2 regions of the Kaistia sp. SLG-1 genome follow, and region 2 is predicted to be linked to the other one. Evidence: riboswitches for the same ligand, from Rfam matches in the RefSeq annotation. Region 2 holds a riboswitch; the other holds the start of a gene.
The links. A riboswitch is a leader RNA that binds a small molecule or an ion and turns the genes downstream of it on or off. The one in region 2 is predicted to bind thiamine pyrophosphate.
Positions count from the first base shown of each region.

Region 1 (9,878 bases), 2.6 Mb from region 2:
CGGCGCGCTGTTCTCCTTCATGCTCGGCGTCGGCCTCTACGGCCTCGTCTATCTCTACCCGGTCTATCTGGCGCGCGTGCGCGGCTACGATTCCCTGCAGATCGGCGAGACGATGTTCGTCACCGGCCTGTTCATGATGATGACCGCGCCGATCGTCGGCCGGCTCGGCCAGAAGATGGACCCGCGCTACATGATGGCCTTCGGCCTGGCGCTGTTCGCTCTGTCCTGCCTGGAGCTGGTGCCGATCACCAAGGACTGGGCCTTCAGCGAGCTGTTCATCCCGCAGGCGATGCGCGGCGTCGCGCTGATGACCTCGATGATGCCGGTCTCGATGCTCGCCCTCGGCACGCTGCCGCCCGAGCGCATGAAGAACGCCTCCGGCCTGTTCAACCTGACGCGCAACCTCGGCGGCGCGGTCGGCCTCGCCGTCATCACGACGATCCTCAACAATCGCTGGGACCTGCACATCACGCGCCTGCACGAGCAGGTTCAGTGGGGACGCGAGGCGGCGACCGAGCGGCTCGACCTGATGACCAAGGGCTTCGCCGCGACGCTGGGTTCCGACGCCAACATCGCCGCGATCAAGACGCTGACCCTCTCGGTCAAGCGCGAGGCTCTGGTGATGGCGTTCTCGGACGTGTTCCTGGTGCTCGCCGTGATCTTCGCGGGCATCGTCCTGCTGGTTCCCCTCGCCCGCAAGCCGCAGGCAGCACCTGCCGGCGGCGGTGGCGGACACTGATGCCGGACCGCGACGGCGGCGAGATCGTCGCCGTCGCGGATTGAGCTCGCGGGGTATCGGGTCTAAGGTCCGATACCCGATTGAACCGAGTTTGATCCGGCACCCCTCCTGACCTGCCCCTTCCCGGCCGGCCAAACTACATTGGCGACTTTTCCATGGATGCTTCCGTTTCCGCGCGGCCCGGCCCGCCTCCGCTCGACCATGCCACCGTCCGCTCGATCATTCTCGGCGTCATGCTGGCGATGTTCCTGGCGGCGCTCGACCAGACCATCGTCGCGACCGCGCTGCCGACGATCGGCCGCGAGCTGGGCGATCTGCAGAACATCGCCTGGGTGGTGACCGCCTACCTGCTCTCCTCGACCGCCGTGACTCCGCTCTACGGCAAGCTTTCCGACATTCACGGCCGGCGAACCGTGCTTCTGATCGCCATCACGATCTTCATCCTCGGTTCGATCGCCTGCGCCGCCGCCCCGACCATGACCGGGCTGATCCTCGCCCGCTTCCTGCAGGGCCTCGGCGGCGGCGGGCTGATCTCGCTCGCCCACACCATCATCGGCGACGCGATCTCGCCGAAGGAACGCGCCAAGTACATGGGCTATTTCGGCGCCGTGTTCGCGCTGGCGAGCGTCGCCGGCCCGGTGCTCGGCGGCGTGCTTTCCGAGGCGCTGCACTGGTCGGTGATCTTCTGGATCAACGTGCCGCTCGGCCTCGTCGCCTTCGCCATGACCTTCAACGCCCTGAAGAAGCTGCCGCGTAACGATCGCCCGCACAGGCTCGACGTCATCGGCGCCGTGCTTCTGGTCGCGGCCGCCGTGCTGCTCCTGCTGGCGCTGAGCTGGGGCGGCGTTTCCTATCCGTGGGACTCGCTGCCGATCATCGGCCTGCTCGCCGCCTCGCTGGTCGCCTGGGTGCTGTTCGTCACCCGCGTGCTGACGGCGCCCGAGCCCTTCCTGCCCGTCGGCGTGCTGCGCGACCAGGTGGTGGCGACAGCGACGCTTGCCGGCTTCTTCGGCATCGGCACCATGGTCGGCCTGTCGATCTACATGCCGCTGTTCTTCCAGTCGGTGCTGCATCTCTCGGCGGCGGAATCCGGCTTCGCGCTGATCCCGCTCTCGATCGGCACCGTGTTCGGCGCCCAGTTCTCCGGCCGCGTCATGGCCCGCGTCCAGCACTACAAGCGCTCGCCGACCATCGGCCTCTCCGTCGCCATGATCCTGACCGCCGTGCTCGCCGTCTTCGCCGGCAGGCTGGAGCTCGTCTCGATCGAGATCCTGCTGACCTTCATCGGCGCCGGCCTCGGCACGCTGTTCCCGGTGACGATCGTCGTGGCGCAGAACGCCGTCCAGGCGCATCACCTCGGCACGGCAACGGCGACGATCAACTTCATGCGCTCGCTCGGCAGCGCCATCCTGGTGGCCGCCTTCGGCGCCATCTTCCTGGGCGGCCTCGGCGCGATTTCGGGCGGCGAAGGCACCTCGGTCGAGGCCAAGATCGCCGCGGCGTCGGAAGCCGGCGTCTCGCTCGCGGGCGCCTTCTCCGGCGTCTTCATCGCGGCGACGATCTGCATCGCCATCGCGCTGGCGCTGCTGGTCATCATGGAAGAGCGTCCGCTCCGGGGCGGCCGCGGCCCCGCGCCTTCCGCCGTCGAAGTCTAGAAACAGAAAAACCCATCCCGATCGCTCGGGATGGGTTCGATCACGTGTCCGCCGACCTGAGGCGCACTTCCGAAACGCCCGATCTCGGGTGGCGCGCTCTAGCCGGCACCGTCGGCGCGCAGCGCATTCGCCTCGTTGAAGCGGATGCGGTTGCCGAACGGATCCGGCACCTCGACCATCCGCGCGTCGTAGCCGGTCTTTTCGAGACCGGGACGCGAATAGCCATACTTCTTGCCGAGTAGTTCGCGGTGAAAGGCCTCGATGCCGCGCATCCAGACGAACACGGTCGAGCCGGGGCTGGCGTCGCCGTGATGCTCGGAGAGATGCAGGACCGCGCCGGCGCGCGACACCTGCGCGTAGAGCGGCATCCCTTCGGCGTAGCGATGTTCCCAGTCGACCGCGAAGCCGAGGAAATCGCGATAGAACTCCATCGCCTTGGCGATATCGAAGATCCGCAGGATCGGGATTACCTGCTTGAACTGCGGGCCTGCCGCCGTTTCCGGCTCGGCCGGCTTTGCCTCCACCGCCAATTCGGCCGCGAGGATGTTCCAGTCGTCGAACCCGAACTGGCGGGCGACGATCTCCAGCGTTTCGCTATGGGAGAGTTCGATCTGGCGCTCGGCCATCGCGGCGCGGAGCGCCTTTGCCATGGCTTTGGCATCGCGAAAATCGCGCATGTTTCCTGTCCTTTGCCTCAAGGCGAACGCGGTTCCATCAGCGCTTGCATTGCTGAGGCGTTCGCCGGGAGCAAACGGATCAGGCTCAGTCCTTAACGATACATTCACCCTACCCCGAAGGGCGCAAGCGGCAGGCTGTATCAGCCTGCCGCGATCTTACTGGACGCGAATAGCGCGTCAATCGGCTCAGTCGATGAGCTTGTAGGCGGGAACCGTCAGGAAGGGCTCGAAGGTCTTGGCGGTCGAGAGGTTCGCAAACAGCTCGATCGCCTCCGGGAAGCGGCCGGCGGCGTAATTGTCCGGGCCGACCTCGCCCTTCACCACTTCCATCTCCTCGGCCAGAGCACGGCGGAACAGCTCTTCCGTCACCTTCTGGCCGTCCTCGAGCGTCGCCTCGAAGTTCAGCTGCTGCCAGATCTGCGCGCGGCTGATCTCGGCCGTCGCCGCGTCTTCCATCAAATTGTAGATCGGCACCGCGCCGCGGCCGCGCAGCCACGCCTCGATATACTGGACGCCGACGCGGATGTTGTGGCGAAGGCCCGCCTCTGTCCGCGTGCCCTCATGGATGGCGAGCATGTCCTTCTGGCCGAAGGAGACTTCCTCGCGCAGCTTCGAGAGCTGGTTCGGCGTCGGCATCAGGCGGTCGAACACTTCCATCGCGACCGGCACGAGGTCCGGATGCGCGACCCAGGTGCCGTCATGGCCGGCCTTCGCCTCGCGCTCCTTGTCGGCCTTGACCCGCTCGAAGGCGGCGGCGTTGGCTTCCGGGTTGTTCTTGACCGGGATCTGCGCCGCCATGCCGCCCATGGCGAAGGCGCCGCGACGGTGGCAGGTCTTGATCAGAAGCTCCGAATAGGCGAGCAGGAACGCCTTGCCCATGACGACCTGGCCGCGATCCGGCAGCAGGAACGCCTTGTTGTTCCGCAGCGTCTTGATGAACGAGAAGATGTAGTCCCAGCGGCCGCAATTGAGGCCGGCCATGTGATCCCTGAGCTCGTAGAGGATCTCGTCCATCTCGAACGCCGCCGGCAGCGTCTCGATCAGGACGGTCGCCTTGATCGTGCCATGCGCGAGGCCGAGCGCTTCCTCGGCATAGGTGAAGACCTCGTCCCAGAGGCGGGCTTCCAGGTGGCTCTCGGTCTTCGGCAGGTAGAAATACGGGCCGGATCCCTGCGCCAGCGCCGCCTTGGCGTTGTGGAAGACGTAGAGGCCGAAATCGACCAGCGAGCCGGACGCGTCGGCGCCGTCGAAGGTGATGTGGCGCTCGGGCAGGTGCCAGCCGCGCGGCCGGATGATCAGCACGGCCGGGTTGGGGCCGAGCTTGTAGTCCTTGCCGCGCGGATCGGTGAAGTCGATCTTGTTGGCCCAGCGATCTTTCAGGTTGATCTGGCCTTCGACCATGTTGGCCCAGACCGGCGACGAGGCGTCCTCGAAGTCGGCCATGAAGACCTTCGCGCCGGAATTCAGCGCGTTGACGATCATCTTGCGATCGACCGGGCCGGTGATCTCGACGCGACGGTCCTGCAGGTCGGCCGGGATCGGCGCCACCTTCCAGTCACCCTCGCGGATCGCCTTCGTCTCCGGCAGGAAGTCCGGAAGGCCGCCATTGTCGAAGAAGACCTGGCGCTCGTTGCGGAATTCGAGCAGGGCGCGACGCTTGGCATCGAAACGGCCATGCAGTTCGGCGACGAAAGCGAGCGCCTCGGGCGTCAGGATCTCGTCAAAGCGGGGGCCGATGGCGCCCTTGACGACGAGGCGTTCAGCGTTGGTGGCGGACATGGTCTCTCCTCGGTGGCACGTTGGAGCGGACTATGCCACGCCACCCTCTTCAACTGAACCTGCAGGAACAGGGCAGAACTTGTTCCAGGCGGGAATAAGTCGCCTATTTCTGCGAACGGAAGCGGGCGATGCGATCGGCGAAATCGCGCGCGGCGCGTTCCGGGTCTTCCGCCGCGATGATGGCGGAGACGATGGCGAGACCGTCAGCGCCGGCAGCGAGCGTCGGCTCGACATGCTCCGCCTTCAGCCCGCCGATGGCGACGACCGGCAGGCCGGACGCCGCCTTGATGCGGCCGAGATGCTCGAAGCCGATCGGATCGCGCGCATTCGCCTTGGTCGCCGTGGCGAAGACCGGGCCGACGCCGAGATAGTCGATCGGCGCGAGGTCTTCCGGCGTCAGTTCCTCGAACTGCGCCGCCGACAGGCCGAGGATGCGATCGGGGCCGATCAGCTCGCGCACCTTGGCGACCCGCATGTCGCTCTGGCCGACATGCACGCCATCGGCATCGACCGCCAGCGCCACGTCGACGCGATCGTTGATGATCAGCGGAATGCCGCGCGGGCGCAGAAGGTCCACCAGCGCCTGCGCCGTCGCCACGAAATCGCGGGTCGAGCCCTGCTTGAAGCGATGCTGGACGAGCGTGACGCCGCCGTCGATCGCGGCGCGGACCGCCTCGACCACGCCGCGCGGGCCGGCCAGGTCCTCGTCCGTGACGAGATAGAGCGAAAGATCGAAAGGACGGCTCATCAGACATTCACCTCTTCAACGGTCTTGATCGTCGCATAGCGCTCGACGAGGGCGGCGTCGGCTCCGTAGAGCGCGTCGCAGAGTTCGGCGGGAAGATGCCCCGGCCCGGTCACGCGCTCCGCGGCAGCGGCGCCGGCCGCGCCATAGACGGCGAGCGCCGCGACGGCGGCCTCGAAGGGCGGACGCACGGCGGCGAAGGCGGCGACGGTGGCGGACAGCGCGCAGCCGAGCGCGGTCGAGAGCGGCATCAACGGGCTGCCGCCGGTGATCGCCACGACATGGGTGCCATCGGTGACATAGTCGGTCTCGCCGGTGATCGCGACGACGGCGCCGCTGGCTTTGGCCAGCGCCTTGCCAGCCTCGAGCGCGGCGTCGGAGGAGGCGGTCGAGTCGACGCCCTTGCCCCCTGCCCCGGCCGCGCCCGCGAGGCTCATGATCTCGCTGGCATTACCGCGAATGATGGCGGGGCCGGCCCGGCTCAATTCGACGGCGAAATCGGTGCGGAACTTGGTCGCGCCGCAGCCGACCGGATCGAGGACCCACGGCTTGCCCAGGGCGACCGCCTGCGCGGCGGCCTTGCGCATGCCGGTCAGCCAGTCCGGCGACAGCGTGCCGATATTGATGACGAGCGCGTTCGAGATCGCGACGAACTCGTCGACCTCGGCTTCGGAATGCACCATCGCCGGCGACGCGCCAACGGCGAGCAGCACATTGGCCGAAATCGTCATGGCGACATAGTTGGTGATGTTCTGCACCAGCGGCCGGGCGGCGCGCAGGGCGTCGAGGGCGCTGACGGCCTCGGCGATCGAGACTTGGTGGGTGGCAGATTGGGGGGTGGCAGACATGAAAAGACGTCCTTTGCTAAATAGCAGGACGGAACGATGGCAAGAGCATCTACGCGCTTGGCTCAATCCCTCCGCCGGCATGATCCGGATCAGGTTCGCGGGTTAGTCCGAAGACCTCTCAGCCAGGATTCGGATGAATCAGGGCACCCCGATGAGACGGTCGGAAACCTATCACGGGCGGGCCGGCGCGCAAGCGGAATGCGCTCGGCGTCCCTTCACCTCGCGCCAATGACGGACCGCAGAACGGGACTGGAGACTATCCCCGCGAACGCGTAGCGTAGGCTTGGCACAACGCGGAGCGCGCCATGGGCAAGAGCCGGATCGAAGCATTCAGCGACGGTGTCATCGCCATCATCATCACGATCATGGTGCTGGAGCTGCAGGTCCCCCACCACGTGGACCTTCCCGCGCTGCTGCCACTGCTGCCGGTCTTTCTCAGCTATGTGCTGAGCTTCATCATGATCGGCATCTACTGGAACAACCACCACCACATGTTCCATGTCGTCCATCACGTCCGGGGCGGCGTGCTCTGGGCCAATCTGCACCTTCTGTTCTGGCTGTCGCTGATGCCGTTCACGACCGCCTGGATGGGCGAGAACCACATCGAATCTCTTCCGGTGGCGCTTTACGGCTTCGTGCTGATGATGTCCGGCGTCGCCTACTACATCCTCGCCCGTTCCCTCATCGCGCTGGAGGGGCAGGACTCGGCGTTGGCGATCGCCTTCGGCCAGGATCGCAAGGGCAAGATCTCGGTGCTGATCTACGCCGCCGCAATCGTGCTCGCCTTCGTCAGTCCGTGGATCGCCATCGCCTGCTATGTCGTGGTGGCCTTGATCTGGCTGGTTCCCGACCGCCGCGTCGAAAGGGTGTTGCTGGCCGCCCCGGCGCATGGGAACACACCGGGACCGAATGCGCCGCGCCCCTGATCGGGACGATCCAGCCTCGCCAATCGCAGTTTGGGACATTCGCGCAATCATTCGGGCTTGATCGGGCGTATACTGGCGGCATGAGCATCCAGTTCCCCAATCGAAGCCGCAGCTATAGCGAGACGCACCACCGCATTCAGTTCTGGGGGCATGACCAGTCGCTGGAGGTGTCGTTCTTCCTGGAGGCCGACGCGCTGGAGCGGATTCATCCCGATGCCGCGCAGGACGAGGCTTCGGCGCTTCGGGCCTTCGATGCCAACCGGACGCGGATCGAGCACGCGGCGATGCGGCTCTATTCCCGCCACGCCCACGCTTCCTACACGCTCACCGCCCGCGATATCTGATACGGAGGCGCCGGGCGGAAGACCGCCCGGCCCCGGCCGCTTCAGTTCGCGATGCCGGCCGGCTTCGGGCCGCCATAGGCCCAGTCGAGCAGCTCGATCGTATGGACGACCGGCACGCCGGCGCCGTCGGAAAGCTGCGTGATGCAGCCGATATTGCCGGTGGCGACGACATCGGGCGCGACCTTGGCGATGTTGCCGAGTTTTCGCGATTTCAGCTGCTGCGACAACTCCGGCTGCAGCATGTTGTAGGTGCCGGCAGAACCACAGCAGAGATGCCCCTCCGGCACGTCGCGGACGGTGAAGCCGGCCTTCGACAGCAGCGTCTTCGGCGTCGTCTTGATCTGCTGGCCGTGCTGCATCGAGCAGGCCGAATGATAGGCGACGGTGAGAGCCTTCGGCGCCGCGACCGGCGCGAGCTTCAGGCTCTCCAGATACTCCGTGATGTCCTTGGCAATCGCCGAGACCCGCTTCGCCTTTTCGGCATAGGCGGGGTCCTCGCGGAACATGAAGCCATAGTCCTTGATCGTCGTGCCGCAGCCCGACGCGGTGATGATGATGGCGTCGAGGCCCTCGCCGTCCATCTCGGCGATCCAGGCGTCGATCGTCCGCTTCGCCGTTTCATGCGCCTGGCTGGACTTGCCCATGTGGTGCGCGAGCGACCCGCAGCAGGTCTCGCCTTTGGCGATCACCACCTCGACGCCGACGCGGTTCAGGAGGCGGATCGTCGCCTCGTTGATGCCGGGATCGAGCACCGGCTGCACGCAGCCGGAGAGCAGCGCGACCCGCCCACGCTTCTCGGCCTTCGTCGGGAAGGTGCCCGGCCCTTCCGAGGCGGTGCGGCCATGCGGGAAGCGCGGCGCCAGCTTCAACATGGCGCTGATGCGCTTGAAGCCCGGCACCTTGCCGATCGGACCTGCGAAAGGTCGCGCGGCGGCCGCTGCGACAAGCGCCAGCCGGAAGCGGTTGCGGTGTGGCATCACGGCGGCGAGCGCCGCACGGATTGCCTTGTCGGCGATCGGCCGGTCGTAGGTCTCCTCGATATGCGCGCGGGCATGATCGACCAAGTGCATGTAGTTCACGCCGGACGGACAGGTCGACATGCAGGAGAGGCAGGACAGGCAGCGATCGACATGCTTCACGACCTGCTCGTTGGCGGGCTTGCCGCCTTCCAGCATGTCCTTGATCAGGTAGATGCGGCCGCGCGGACTGTCGAGCTCGTCGCCGAGCAGCACATAGGTCGGACAGGTCGCCGTGCAGAAGCCGCAATGCACGCAGGTGCGCAGGATCTTCTCGGATTCACGAACATCCGGGTCGGCGAGCTGGGCAAGGGAGAAGGAGGTTTGCATGGATCACTCTGCCGCCGCGGGCGGGGTTTTGGAGGGTGCACAATCCGGCTTGCACGCCCTGAATGCATCTGGCATTGGCGGCGAGCCCGACATCTCGTCGGCGCACCCAGGGGAAGTTCTATGCAGTTTCGTCTTTGGACGGCCGTCGGCGCGGCTGTCGTCTCTTCGCTCGTTCTCGCCGGCGCGGCCAACGCGGAAAACCGCAAGGTCAAGATCATCAACGAGACCAGCAGCGATCTGGACCAGTTCTACGCTTCCAATGTCGGCTCCGCCGACTGGGAAGAGGACATCCTCGGCGACGATCAGGTTCCGGCCGGCGGCTCGGTCACCATCAACATGGATGACGGCAGCGGCTACTGCAAATTCGACTTCAAGGGCGTCTTCGTCGACGACAGCGAAGCAACCGTCGAGGGCATCGACGTCTGCGAAGTGGGCGTCGTCCGCTTCACGGAGTAGGGCCGAAAGGCCGGCCCCGGCGCCCTTGAGCGCCGGCGGCCATCCCGTTCCTGTTGCGGCCGCGACCATGGCTCACATCCGCCCGGGATTGAGGATGCCGGCCGGATCGAAGGTCGCGCGGATGCGGCGCGACATCTCGGCCACCGCCGGTGCCTCCGGCTGGAAGACCGGCACGCTGGCCCGCAGCGTCGGCGAACCGCGCACCAGAAGAGCATGGCCGCCGACGGCGCCGACCGCTGCGCGCACGACCGCCGCGCCGCCATCCCCGTCTGCCGAAGCGCTCGCCCAGATCAAGCCGCCGGCCCAGTCATAGACCAGCCGGCTGCCCAGCGCCGCCTCGAGCTTCGCGCCGATTTCCGGGCC
Region 1 covers NZ_AP048544.1:1,787,992-1,797,869, reverse strand. The annotation lists gene AC6HZP_RS07930 (DHA2 family efflux MFS transporter permease subunit) at 1-739, shown strand, start outside; gene AC6HZP_RS07925 (MDR family MFS transporter) at 895-2,394, shown strand; gene AC6HZP_RS07920 (glyoxalase superfamily protein) at 2,493-3,071, opposite strand; gene aceB (malate synthase A) at 3,258-4,850, opposite strand; gene thiE (thiamine phosphate synthase) at 4,954-5,598, opposite strand; gene thiM (hydroxyethylthiazole kinase) at 5,598-6,443, opposite strand; TPP riboswitch at 6,493-6,604, opposite strand; gene AC6HZP_RS07900 (TMEM175 family protein) at 6,749-7,369, shown strand; gene AC6HZP_RS07895 (DUF1488 family protein) at 7,450-7,713, shown strand; gene glcF (glycolate oxidase subunit GlcF) at 7,755-9,059, opposite strand; gene AC6HZP_RS07885 (hypothetical protein) at 9,180-9,515, shown strand; gene AC6HZP_RS07880 (FAD-binding protein) at 9,588-9,878, opposite strand, start outside.
Region 1: linked by a shared signal. The riboswitch ahead of thiM (hydroxyethylthiazole kinase) and the one ahead of AC6HZP_RS20340 (ABC transporter permease) in region 2 are both predicted to bind thiamine pyrophosphate.

Region 2 (9,878 bases):
CTCCGTGACCGCGACCTCTAGGTCCGACAGCATCTTGGTCACGCGCTCGAAGAAGCGTTCGCCCTCGGTCGTCAGCTGGATCCGCCGGGTGGTGCGGCTGAAGAGCGTGACGCCCAGCTCGCTCTCCAGTTCCTTGATCTGCGCGCTCAGCGTCGGCTGCGAAATGCCCACGCGCTGCGACGCGCGCAGGAACTGACCCTCCTCGGCGATGACGAGGAAGTTGCGCAGCTTCTGAAGCGTGAGTGACACCCGATTTCCCCTTTGCCCGCAGGCGGTTCCCGCAAGCGCGGCTCGCCGATCTCAGCGGTTCTGAGCCGCAACTTATATCGCCCGCGCGCGCAAACGCGAGGGGAGCGGCGGGCCGGCATCGCTATTCCGCGACCTCGCGCTCCCCGCTCTGCCGGGCCGCGCTCTCGCGAAAAACTGTTTCCTGACCGCCCGGAAGTTTCGAATCGAAGCCCTCCTATAAATAGACGCTATATATAGGATTGACCTCATGTTGATCGCGCAAGCGACCAAGGAGGGGTCATGTCCGAAATCGCAGGCGAGCGCCTCGCAGCTACCCGGCCAGCCACCCGGCGCAATCCGCTCGGGGCCCAGGTCCGGACTTGGTTCAAAGGGGCAAGGGCTGCGGAAATCCTCGCGTCCTTCGCCCGTCGCGCCGTGGTTCCGATTCTGCTGATCGCGCTCTGGCAATTGGCGGCGAGCCGGGAATGGGTGGACCGCGCCGCGCTGGAATCGCCCGCACAGGTCTGGGCCACCTTCGTCGAGCTGGCGTCGACCGGCGAGATCCTCGTCCATATCGGCACGTCGCTGCGGCGCGTGCTCTACGGTCTCGCGATCGGGGGCACGCTGGCGGTCTTCATGGGCGTGATCTCCGGCCTCTCCCGCGTCGGCGAGGAGGCGATCGATCCGCCGCTGCAGATGATCCGCGCCATGCCCTCGCTCGGCATGGCGCCGCTCCTGGTCATCTGGCTCGGGATCGATGAGGGCGTGAAGGTCGGCCTGGTCGCGATCGGCGTCGTCTTTCCGCTCTACATCAACCTCTACAAGGGCATTCGCGGCATCGACCGCCGCTATGCGGAGCTCGCCCAGATCTGCGGCGCCAGCCGGCGCGAGCTGCTGACGCGGGTGATCCTGCCCGGTGCACTGCCCTCGGCGCTGGTCGGCCTGCGCCTCTCGCTCGGCATCGCCTGGCTCAGCCTTGTCATTGGCGAGGGCATCAATGCGCAGGGCGGCATCGGCTATCTCGTCGCGCAGGGCCGCAACGCGCTGCAGACCGACTGGATCATCCTCGGCCTGATCCTCTATGCGATCCTCGGCCTCGCCATGGAGGCGCTGGTGCGCCTGCTCGAATGGCGCCTGCTCCCCTGGAACCGGAGCTTCCTGCGATGAACGCTCCCCTGAGGCAGTCTCGCCAGACGAGCCCCGATATCGGGCTCGAAGCGATCGACGTGCGCAAATCCTTCGGCGAGCGTACCATCCTCGACGGGGTCAACCTCTCGCTGCCGCGCGGCCAGATCCTGGCGATCGTCGGCGAGTCCGGCTGCGGCAAGAGCACGTTGCTGCGCCTCTTCGCCGGCTTGGACACCGCCTCGGACGGCGCCGTCTTCGTCGCCGGCAAGGTATCCGTCGCCTTCCAGGACTCGCGCCTGATGCCCTGGCTGAAGGTGTGGGAAAATGTCGCTTTCGGCCTGCCTTTCTCGCGGCGCGAGAAGCGCGAGAAGGCGCTCGGCGTGCTGGCGGAGGTCGGGCTCGGTCATCTCCGCGACGCCTGGCCGGGGACGCTTTCCGGCGGCGAGGGGCAGCGCGTCGCGCTTGCCCGCGCGCTGATCCGCGACCCGGCGGCGCTGCTTCTCGACGAGCCGTTCGGCGCGCTGGACGCGCTGACGCGCATCCGCATGCACGCGCTGCTCCTCGGCCTCTGGCGTAAGCACGGCTTCACCGTCGTCATCGTCACCCACGACGTCGACGAGGCGCTGACGCTGGCCGACCGCGTCGTCGTGCTCGGCGAGGGGCGCGTCCTCGACCAGTTCCCGGTCGAGGCGTCGCATCCGCGCAACCGCCTCGATCCCGATTTCGGCCGCCTGCGTGATCGGATCTTCACGCAACTCGGCGTGCCCACCGTCTGATCCCTCCCAACAAGGACCGCATCATGTCCGTCATCGATACTGACCGTCCGCGACGCCGCCGCATGACCGCGCTCGCGGCAGGCCTCGTCACCCTGCTGGCGACCTCGTCGTCGGCCTTGGCCGAGGACGTCGTCCTGAAGGTCGGCGTGCCACAGGCCTTCGGCTATTTCGCCGCCCTCTGGCAGAAGGACGTCCAGCTTCCGGGCGTGAAGGTCGAGTACAAGTACTTTCCCAATACCGCGGATCTGAACGACGCCATCCTGTCCGGCGCCGTCGACATCGAGGACCAGGGCGAGATCGGCCCGATCCAGATGGCCGCCAACGGCTCGAAGAACAAGGTCGTCGCCTGCACCGGCCCGAACGGGCACAACACCAATTTGATCGTGCGCCCGGAAGTCGAGGCGAAAACCTTCGCCGACTTGAAGGGCAAACGCATCGCCTATGCCCAGAACAACAACCACAAGCTCTTCGTGCTGCACCTCCTGAAGGCGCACAACCTCAAGGACGAGGACATCACCTCGGTCAACATCCTCGGCGCCGAGGCGGTGTCGGCCTTCGTCACCGGTCAGGTGGACGCCACCTCGCAGAATTCGCCGACCGCGGCGCAGATCTTGGAAAAGGTGCCGGGCAGCTACCTGCTGGCGCGCGGCGACGAATACGACATCTCGAACCTCTACTGCATCTTCGCGACGCCGAACGCGGTCGCGAACAAGGCGGAGGCGATCCGCGCCTTCATCCGCGAATACGAGAAGATCATCCAGTGGGCCAAGGCCAATCCGGACGAGTATGTGAAGCTCGTCGCGCCGAAGCTCGGCGTCTCGGAAAACGCGGTGCGCACGGCGCTCAACAACAATTCCGGCGGCCTCGCGCGGATCGATGACGCCTTCCTCGCCGAGAAGCAGGTCTATGCCGACGAGGTGTTCGATTCCGGCATCATCCGCCGTCGCCTCGACGCGAAGGACCTCTTCCTCACGGACTTCAACGACGCCATCGCCAACCCCGTCGTTCCGGAGGCGAAGCCGTGAGCGGGCAGGGGAGGATACGCTTCGGGGTCTGGGCCCCGCATCACGGATATTTCGGGGCGGACAGCCATCCGGATGATCTCCCGGATGCGAGCTACCGGCATAATCGCGAAGTCGTGGTCGAGGCCGAGCGTCTCGGCTTCGACGCGGCGCTGATCGCGCAGCACACGATCAGCCCGCGCAATGCCGAATCGGACGTCGTCGATGCCTGGACGGCCTCGGCCGGCATCGCCGAGGCGACCAGCCGTATCGAGATCATCGCGGCGATCAAGCCGTTCCTGCACAATCCGGGCGTGCTGGCGAAGCAGGCGCTGGGCATCGACCAGATCAGCCATGGGCGCTTCTCGATCAACCTGGTGAGCGGCTGGTTCCTGCCGGAGATCCAGCAGCTCGGCATCCCGCTCCGCGAGCACGACCAGCGCTATGCCTATTCGTCGGAATGGCTGGAGATCGTCCGCCGGCTGTTCGCCGGCGAGACCGTCACCTTCCGGGGCGAGCATCTTTCGGTCGACGGGCTGTCGCTGCGACCGAAACCGCTGCGGCCCGGCGGGCCGACCATCTATTTCGGCGGCGAGTCGGAGCCGGCGCGCCAGCTCGCGGCGGCGCAGGCCGACACCTATTTCATCAATGGCCGCTCGCTCGCCGAGACGCGGGACCTGATCGTCGATCTCGCCTCGCGCCGAGGCGCGGCGCCGCCGCTCCGCTTCGCGCTCTCGGCCTTCGTCATCGCGCGCGAGACCGAAGCGGAGGCGCAGGCGGAGTTCGCGCATCTGCTGTCGCTCGTCAGCCGCAACGAGATCGCCCGCCTGCGTTCCGGCACCGACAAGGCGGTGCAGATGATGAAGGTGAATGCCGGCGTGCCCGTCGTCGGCTCGAACGGCGGCACCAATGCGGGGCTCGTCGGCAGCTACGCGCAGGTCGCCGACCGCATCGTCGCCTTCCGCGAGGCCGGCATCGACCTCTTCATGCTGCAGTTCCAGCCGCTCCTGGCCGAACTCCGGCGTTTCGGCGAACGCGTGCTGCCGCTGGTGCGCGAGCGCGAGGAACGGTCTTTGCGCGCGGAGGCGACGTCATGAACGCCCGGGCGGAACCGTTGCAGCAGCCGGCGCGGGTGATCCGGTCGGACGTCGAGGCGATCGCGGTGGCGGAGGCCTATGCGGATCGCATCCGTCCCTCCGCCTCCGAGCGCGACCGGAACCGGACCCGGCCCTGGGCCGAAATCGCCGATCTGCGCGCGACCGGCCTGCTCGGCATCACCGTGCCGCGCGCCTTCGGCGGACCGGAAGTCTCGATCCATACGCTGGTCGAGGTGTTCCGCATCCTCTCGGCCGCCGATCCGGCGATCGGCCAGATCCCGCAGAACCACTTCTCCCATCTCGAGAACATCCGCGCGCTCGGCAGGCCCGAGCAGAAGGCCTTCTTCTATGGCGGCATCCTCGCAGGCCAGCTCTGGGGCAATGCGCTGTCAGAGCGCGGCACGCCCAAGGGCGGCTACGCCAACATGAAGACCCGCATCGAGCGGGGGCCGGATGGCGGCTACATCCTGAACGGGACCAAGTTCTACACCACCGGGGCGCTGTTCGCGCAGTGGCTGCCGGTGGCAGCCCTCGACGGCGAGGGGCGCGCCCACATGGTGATGGTCGAGCGCGAGGCGCCGGGCGTCGAGATCGTCGACGACTGGAATGCAATGGGCCAGCGCGGCACGGCGAGCGGGACGGCGACCTTCGATCGCGTCGTCGTCGGCGAGCGCGATGTCGTGCCGATCTGGCAGTATGATTCCGGGCCGAGCACGCGCCCGGCCTTCGGCCAGATCATGCATGTCGCCGTCGATATCGGCATCGCGCAGGAAGCGCTGGCCGATACCGTCGCCTATGTCCGCGAGCGCAGCCGGCCCTGGTACGGCGCCGAGCTGGAGCGGGCGGGCGACGATCCGCACATCATCCGCCGCGTCGGCGAGCTGCACGTCGAGACCGAGGCGGCCTGGTCGCTGCTGCTGCGGGCCGCCGACACGTTCGACCGCGTCCGCGCGGCGCCGCGCGACGACAAGGCGACGGTGGATCTCGCCATCCTCGTCGCGGCCGCCAAGGCGGCGGCCTCGGCCGTCTGCGTCAAGGTTGGCAACGACCTGTTCGCGCTCGCCGGCACCAGCGCCGCCGACGAGACATGGAACCTCCACCGGCACTGGCGCAACGCCCGCACCCATACGCTCCACGATCCGGAGGTGTGGAAATACCACTACATCGGCGACTTCATCCTCAACGGCCGCATCCCGCCGCGCCAAGCCCTCCTCGTCTGAAGAAAGGAATTTCCATGAGCAGCATCGCGCCGCCGTCCGGCCTGTCCTCCGCCGGGACGCTGCCGCAGGACATCTGGTACACGGTCTGTCCGGTGCCTTCCGCGGCCAGCATCGCCTTTGCGCGCGGCGAGTATGCGTCGGAATTTGAGGGGACGGGCGTGACGCTCAACTCGATCCGCTCGCATCCGGACCGCAAGATCCGGGAAGCGCATTACGACCAGTCGCACGAGAACCTGTTCCGCGAGGGCGGCAACATTCCGCCGATCGTCGCCCGCTCCAAGGGGCGCAATCTCCGCATCATCGGCCTCTCCTGGATCGAGCATTATTCCCGCATCCTGGCGCTGCCGGGCTCCGGTATCCAGAACCCCGGCGATCTGAAGGGCAAGCGCCTCGGCCTCATCAAGCGTCCGAACGATCCGGTGGATTTCCCGCGCGCAACGGCGCTGCGCGGCTATCTCGCCGCGCTCGAAAGCGTCGGCCTCGGGCCGGATGACGTCACCTTCGTCGACATCGTGCTGGACGAGCCGCTGGTCGGCAAGCCGCCCGAGGGGCAGGCGCTGAGCAGCTCGTATTTCTCGGCGCGGGTGACGCGGAAGCGGCAGGGGCCGGAGCTGAAGGCGCTGATCACCGGCGAGATCGACGCGATCTACCAGTCGTCGCAGGCGGCCGAGTTCGAGGCCCTGCTCGGCGCCGAGGTGGTCGCCGACATCGCGGCGTTCCCCGAGGTCAAGAGCCGCATCAACAATCTGGCGCCGGTCGCCTTCACCGTGCGCGGCGAATTGCTGGAAAGCCGCCCCGACGTCGTGGCGCGCTACCTCGCCCGCGCGATCAAGACGGCGCGCTGGGCCGCCGCCAATCCCGGCGACGCCAAGCGCCAGATCGCCCGGGACAGCAGCATCGCCGAGGAATGGGTGGATGCGGCCTATTCGGCGTCGGTGCACACCGCGCTCGAGCCGTCGCTGACGCCGGAGCTGATCTCGCTGCTCAAGGACCAGAAGGATTTCCTCGTCCGCTGGGGCTTCGCCCCGCATGACTTCAGCGTCGCCGACTGGATCGCGCATGAGGCGATCGAAGAGGCGCGCCGGCTGGTCGACGCGGGGCGGTAGCCGCCCGATCAGGCCGGCACGATCGCGCGCGGGGCAGGGGGCCAGTTCCGTGCCCCGCGCGATCGTTTTCCATTCGGCTTTCGATAGCCGGGTAATCTTGCCTGCATAGCTGCTTCCCGGGGCATGGCTCTTGCGCCCGCGTTCGTCCTCGGCCATGCTCCGGCCATTCCGAGGGGTGTTCGCTGACGCGAGCTGAGATGGCCATGGGCCGAACCCTTCGAACCTGATCCGGGTCATGCCGGCGAAGGGACGGGAAGCTGGTTTACGACGTCTGCTCGTTCATCGCCATAGGTATGGCCTCGTCCGTATTCCGGAGGAGCGGCTTCGCCATGGCGGCACGGGCTGAATATGACGCACCCGATCGCGGGAGCGGATGGCTGGGCGGCGTGCTGCGCGCGCTCCTCGTCGCCGTCGCGCTGGTCGCTATCTGGCAGGCCGTGATCCTCGTCTTCGCGCCGCCGCCCTTCATGTTGCCGCCACCGGCGCGGGTCTGGCGGGCGCTGGTCGAACGGCCGGACCTCTGGCAGCGCGACGCCGTCACTACGCTGATCGAGACCGTCTCGGGCCTCGTCACCGGCGCGCTCGCCGGCATCGCACTGGCGCTGGTGATGACCTTCGTGCCGGCGATCCGGCGCATCCTGATGCCGCTCCTGATCGTCACCCAGGCCTTCCCCGTCTTCGCCATCGCGCCGCTGCTGGTGCTCTGGTTCGGTTTCGGCATTGGCTCGAAGATCGTCATGGCGACGATCGCCATCTTCTTCCCCGTCGCCTCCGCCTTCCATGACGGGCTGACGCGGACGGAGGCCGGGCTCATCGATCTGAGCCGCCTCTATCGCGCCCGGAACTGGCAGGAAATCCTCTATTTCCGCGTTCCCTACGCCCTGCCGGCGCTTGCCTCGGGGCTGCGCGTCGCCGCCGTCTACGCCCCCGTCGGCGCGCTGATCGGCGAATGGGTCGGCGCGTCCTCCGGGCTCGGCTACGCCATGCTGATGGCGAACGGCCGCGCGCAGACCGACGTCGTCTTCGCCGCGCTGGCGCTGCTCGCGGCCATGGCGGTGCTGGTGCGCGCCGCCGTCGACATCGCCACCCGCCATATCGCGCCCTGGGCGCCGGAAACGCTTTCCTGACCTCTCGCCTGACCTCTCGATCCGCAAAGGAACCCTATCCGATGAAACGCTTCCCTCGCCTTGCCGCCCTCGCGTTCGCGGCGGCGATCTCGGTCGCGCCGGCGCATGCCGCCGACAAGCTGACGGTCCTGCTCGACTGGTTCTACAACCCGGACCATGCGCCGCTGGTGATCGCCAAGGAGATGGGCATCTTCGAGAAGCACGGCCTCGACGTCGAGATGATCGCGCCGGCCGACGCCAGCGCACCGCCGCGCCTGGTCGCCGCCGGCCAGGCCGACATCGCCGTCACCTACCAGCCGGACCTGATGCTGCAGGTCAAGGAAGGCCTGCCGCTCACCCGCATCGGCACGCTGATCGAGACGCCGCTCAACGCGCTGATCGTGCTCAAGGACGGCCCGGTGAAGACGCTCGCCGACCTGAAGGGCAAGAAGATCGGCTATTCGGTCGCGAGCCTGCAGAACGCCTATATCGACACCGTCCTCGCCACGGTCGGCCTGACCGAGAAGGACGTCGAGATGGTCAACGTCAACTTCAACCTGACGACGTCGCTGATGTCGGGACAGGTCGACGCGATCATCGACGGCTACCGCAATGTCGAGCTGATCCAGCTCGGTCTCGAGGGCAAGCCCGGCAAGGCGTTCTTCCTGGAGGAGCACGGCGTGCCGTCCTATGACGAGCTCATCTACGTGACGCGGAACGAGCTCCGCGAGGATCCGCGCATGGCGCGCTTCCTCGCCGCGATCGAGGAGGCGACCATCTACCTGACCAACCATCCGGAAGAGGCGCTGGCGGTGTTCCTGAAGGCGCATCGCGATCTCGACAACCAGCTGAACCGCGATTCCTATTATGCGACGCTGCCGCGCTTCGCCAAGCGCCCGGCGGCGCTGGATGTCGGTCGCTATGACCGCTTCGGCGAGTTCATGAAGGCGAGGGGCCTGCTCGACACGGTGCCGCCGATCGACAGCTACGCGATCGCGCCGCGCTGAGGACCTTGCGGCCGGCCATCCGTTCCCGGGTGGCCGGTCGTCTCAGGCGGCGGTGCCGTCCGCCTCGCTGATCAGCACGACGGGCTCGTGCTTCGCGTCGTCGGGGAGGCCGGCGAGGCGCAGGCCCTCCAGATATTTGTCGAGCGCCGGGCCCGACAGGTTCCGGATGGCGGCGGCGATGCCGCCGATCGTCAGGCCGGGGTTCTCGGCGAGCAGGCGGCGAACCGCGCTGCGGGCGAGCGTCATCTGCCCGGCGAGGGCGGCGGACGTGGCCAGCAGCCGGTAGGCCCAGACCATGCCCGGCCGGCCGTGCAGGGCGCGACCGGCGAAATGCGCCGCCTCGGCATAGCGGCCGAGCAGGAAATGACAGGTCGCGATGCCGGCAAAGGCGTTGAACTGGATCGGATCCTCGGGGCTGAGCGCGATCGCCTTCTCGAAGGCCAGGATCCCGCCCTCCGGATCGCCGGAATAGGCCTTGGCATAGCCGAGCCGCGTCCACGCCCAGGCGAAGGTGGTATCGAGCGCGATGGCGCGCTCGATATAGACGAGCGCACGCGCCTGATCGGTCATCAGGATCGAGAAGGTGGCGCCGATCGCCGTCATCACCAGCGGGTCGGCCTCCGCCGTCTCGGCCGCCTGTTCGGCGAGCGCGAGCGCGACGTTGCGGTCGTGCACCGGGTCTTCGGACCAGAGATAGGTGATCTGCTGGCTCAGGCACCATGCCTTCAGGCTGAGCACCGTGCCGGAGCTGGGATCCGAGGCCAGCGCCTGCTCGAGCAGCGCCAGCGCGGCGGCGTTGTCCTCGCGCCGATGGGCCCAGAAATGCGGCATCGCCTTCAGCACGAGATCGTGCGTCTTCAGCGTGTCGGCTGCCTTGCGCTGCGCCCGCTCGATCTCGGCGCCGCGAACGGCCGGCCTGAGCGCGCCGGCGACGAGTGTCGCGACGTCGTCCTGCAGGGTCAAGGGATCGTGCACCGTTCCGTCCTTGCGGCCGGACCACAGATGCGCCCCGGTCTCAGCCTCGACGAGCTGCGCCGTGACGCGCAGTACGTCGCCCGCCTTGCGGACGCTGCCCTCGATGACATAGCGCACGCCGAGGTCGCGCTGCAGCGCGCGCACGTCGGTCGGCCGGTTCTTGTAGGTGAAGGCGGAGTTGCGGGCGATGACGCGGATGTCGCGCACGCGCGACAGCGTCGCCGTCATCTCCTC
Region 2 covers NZ_AP048544.1:4,368,739-4,378,616, reverse strand. The annotation lists gene AC6HZP_RS20375 (LysR family transcriptional regulator) at 1-249, opposite strand, end outside; gene AC6HZP_RS20370 (ABC transporter permease) at 529-1,395, shown strand; gene AC6HZP_RS20365 (ABC transporter ATP-binding protein) at 1,392-2,132, shown strand; gene AC6HZP_RS20360 (ABC transporter substrate-binding protein) at 2,156-3,157, shown strand; gene AC6HZP_RS20355 (LLM class flavin-dependent oxidoreductase) at 3,154-4,230, shown strand; gene AC6HZP_RS20350 (SfnB family sulfur acquisition oxidoreductase) at 4,227-5,450, shown strand; gene AC6HZP_RS20345 (ABC transporter substrate-binding protein) at 5,465-6,556, shown strand; TPP riboswitch at 6,718-6,823, shown strand; gene AC6HZP_RS20340 (ABC transporter permease) at 6,886-7,683, shown strand; gene AC6HZP_RS20335 (ABC transporter substrate-binding protein) at 7,725-8,669, shown strand; gene AC6HZP_RS20330 (adenylate/guanylate cyclase domain-containing protein) at 8,712-9,878, opposite strand, start outside.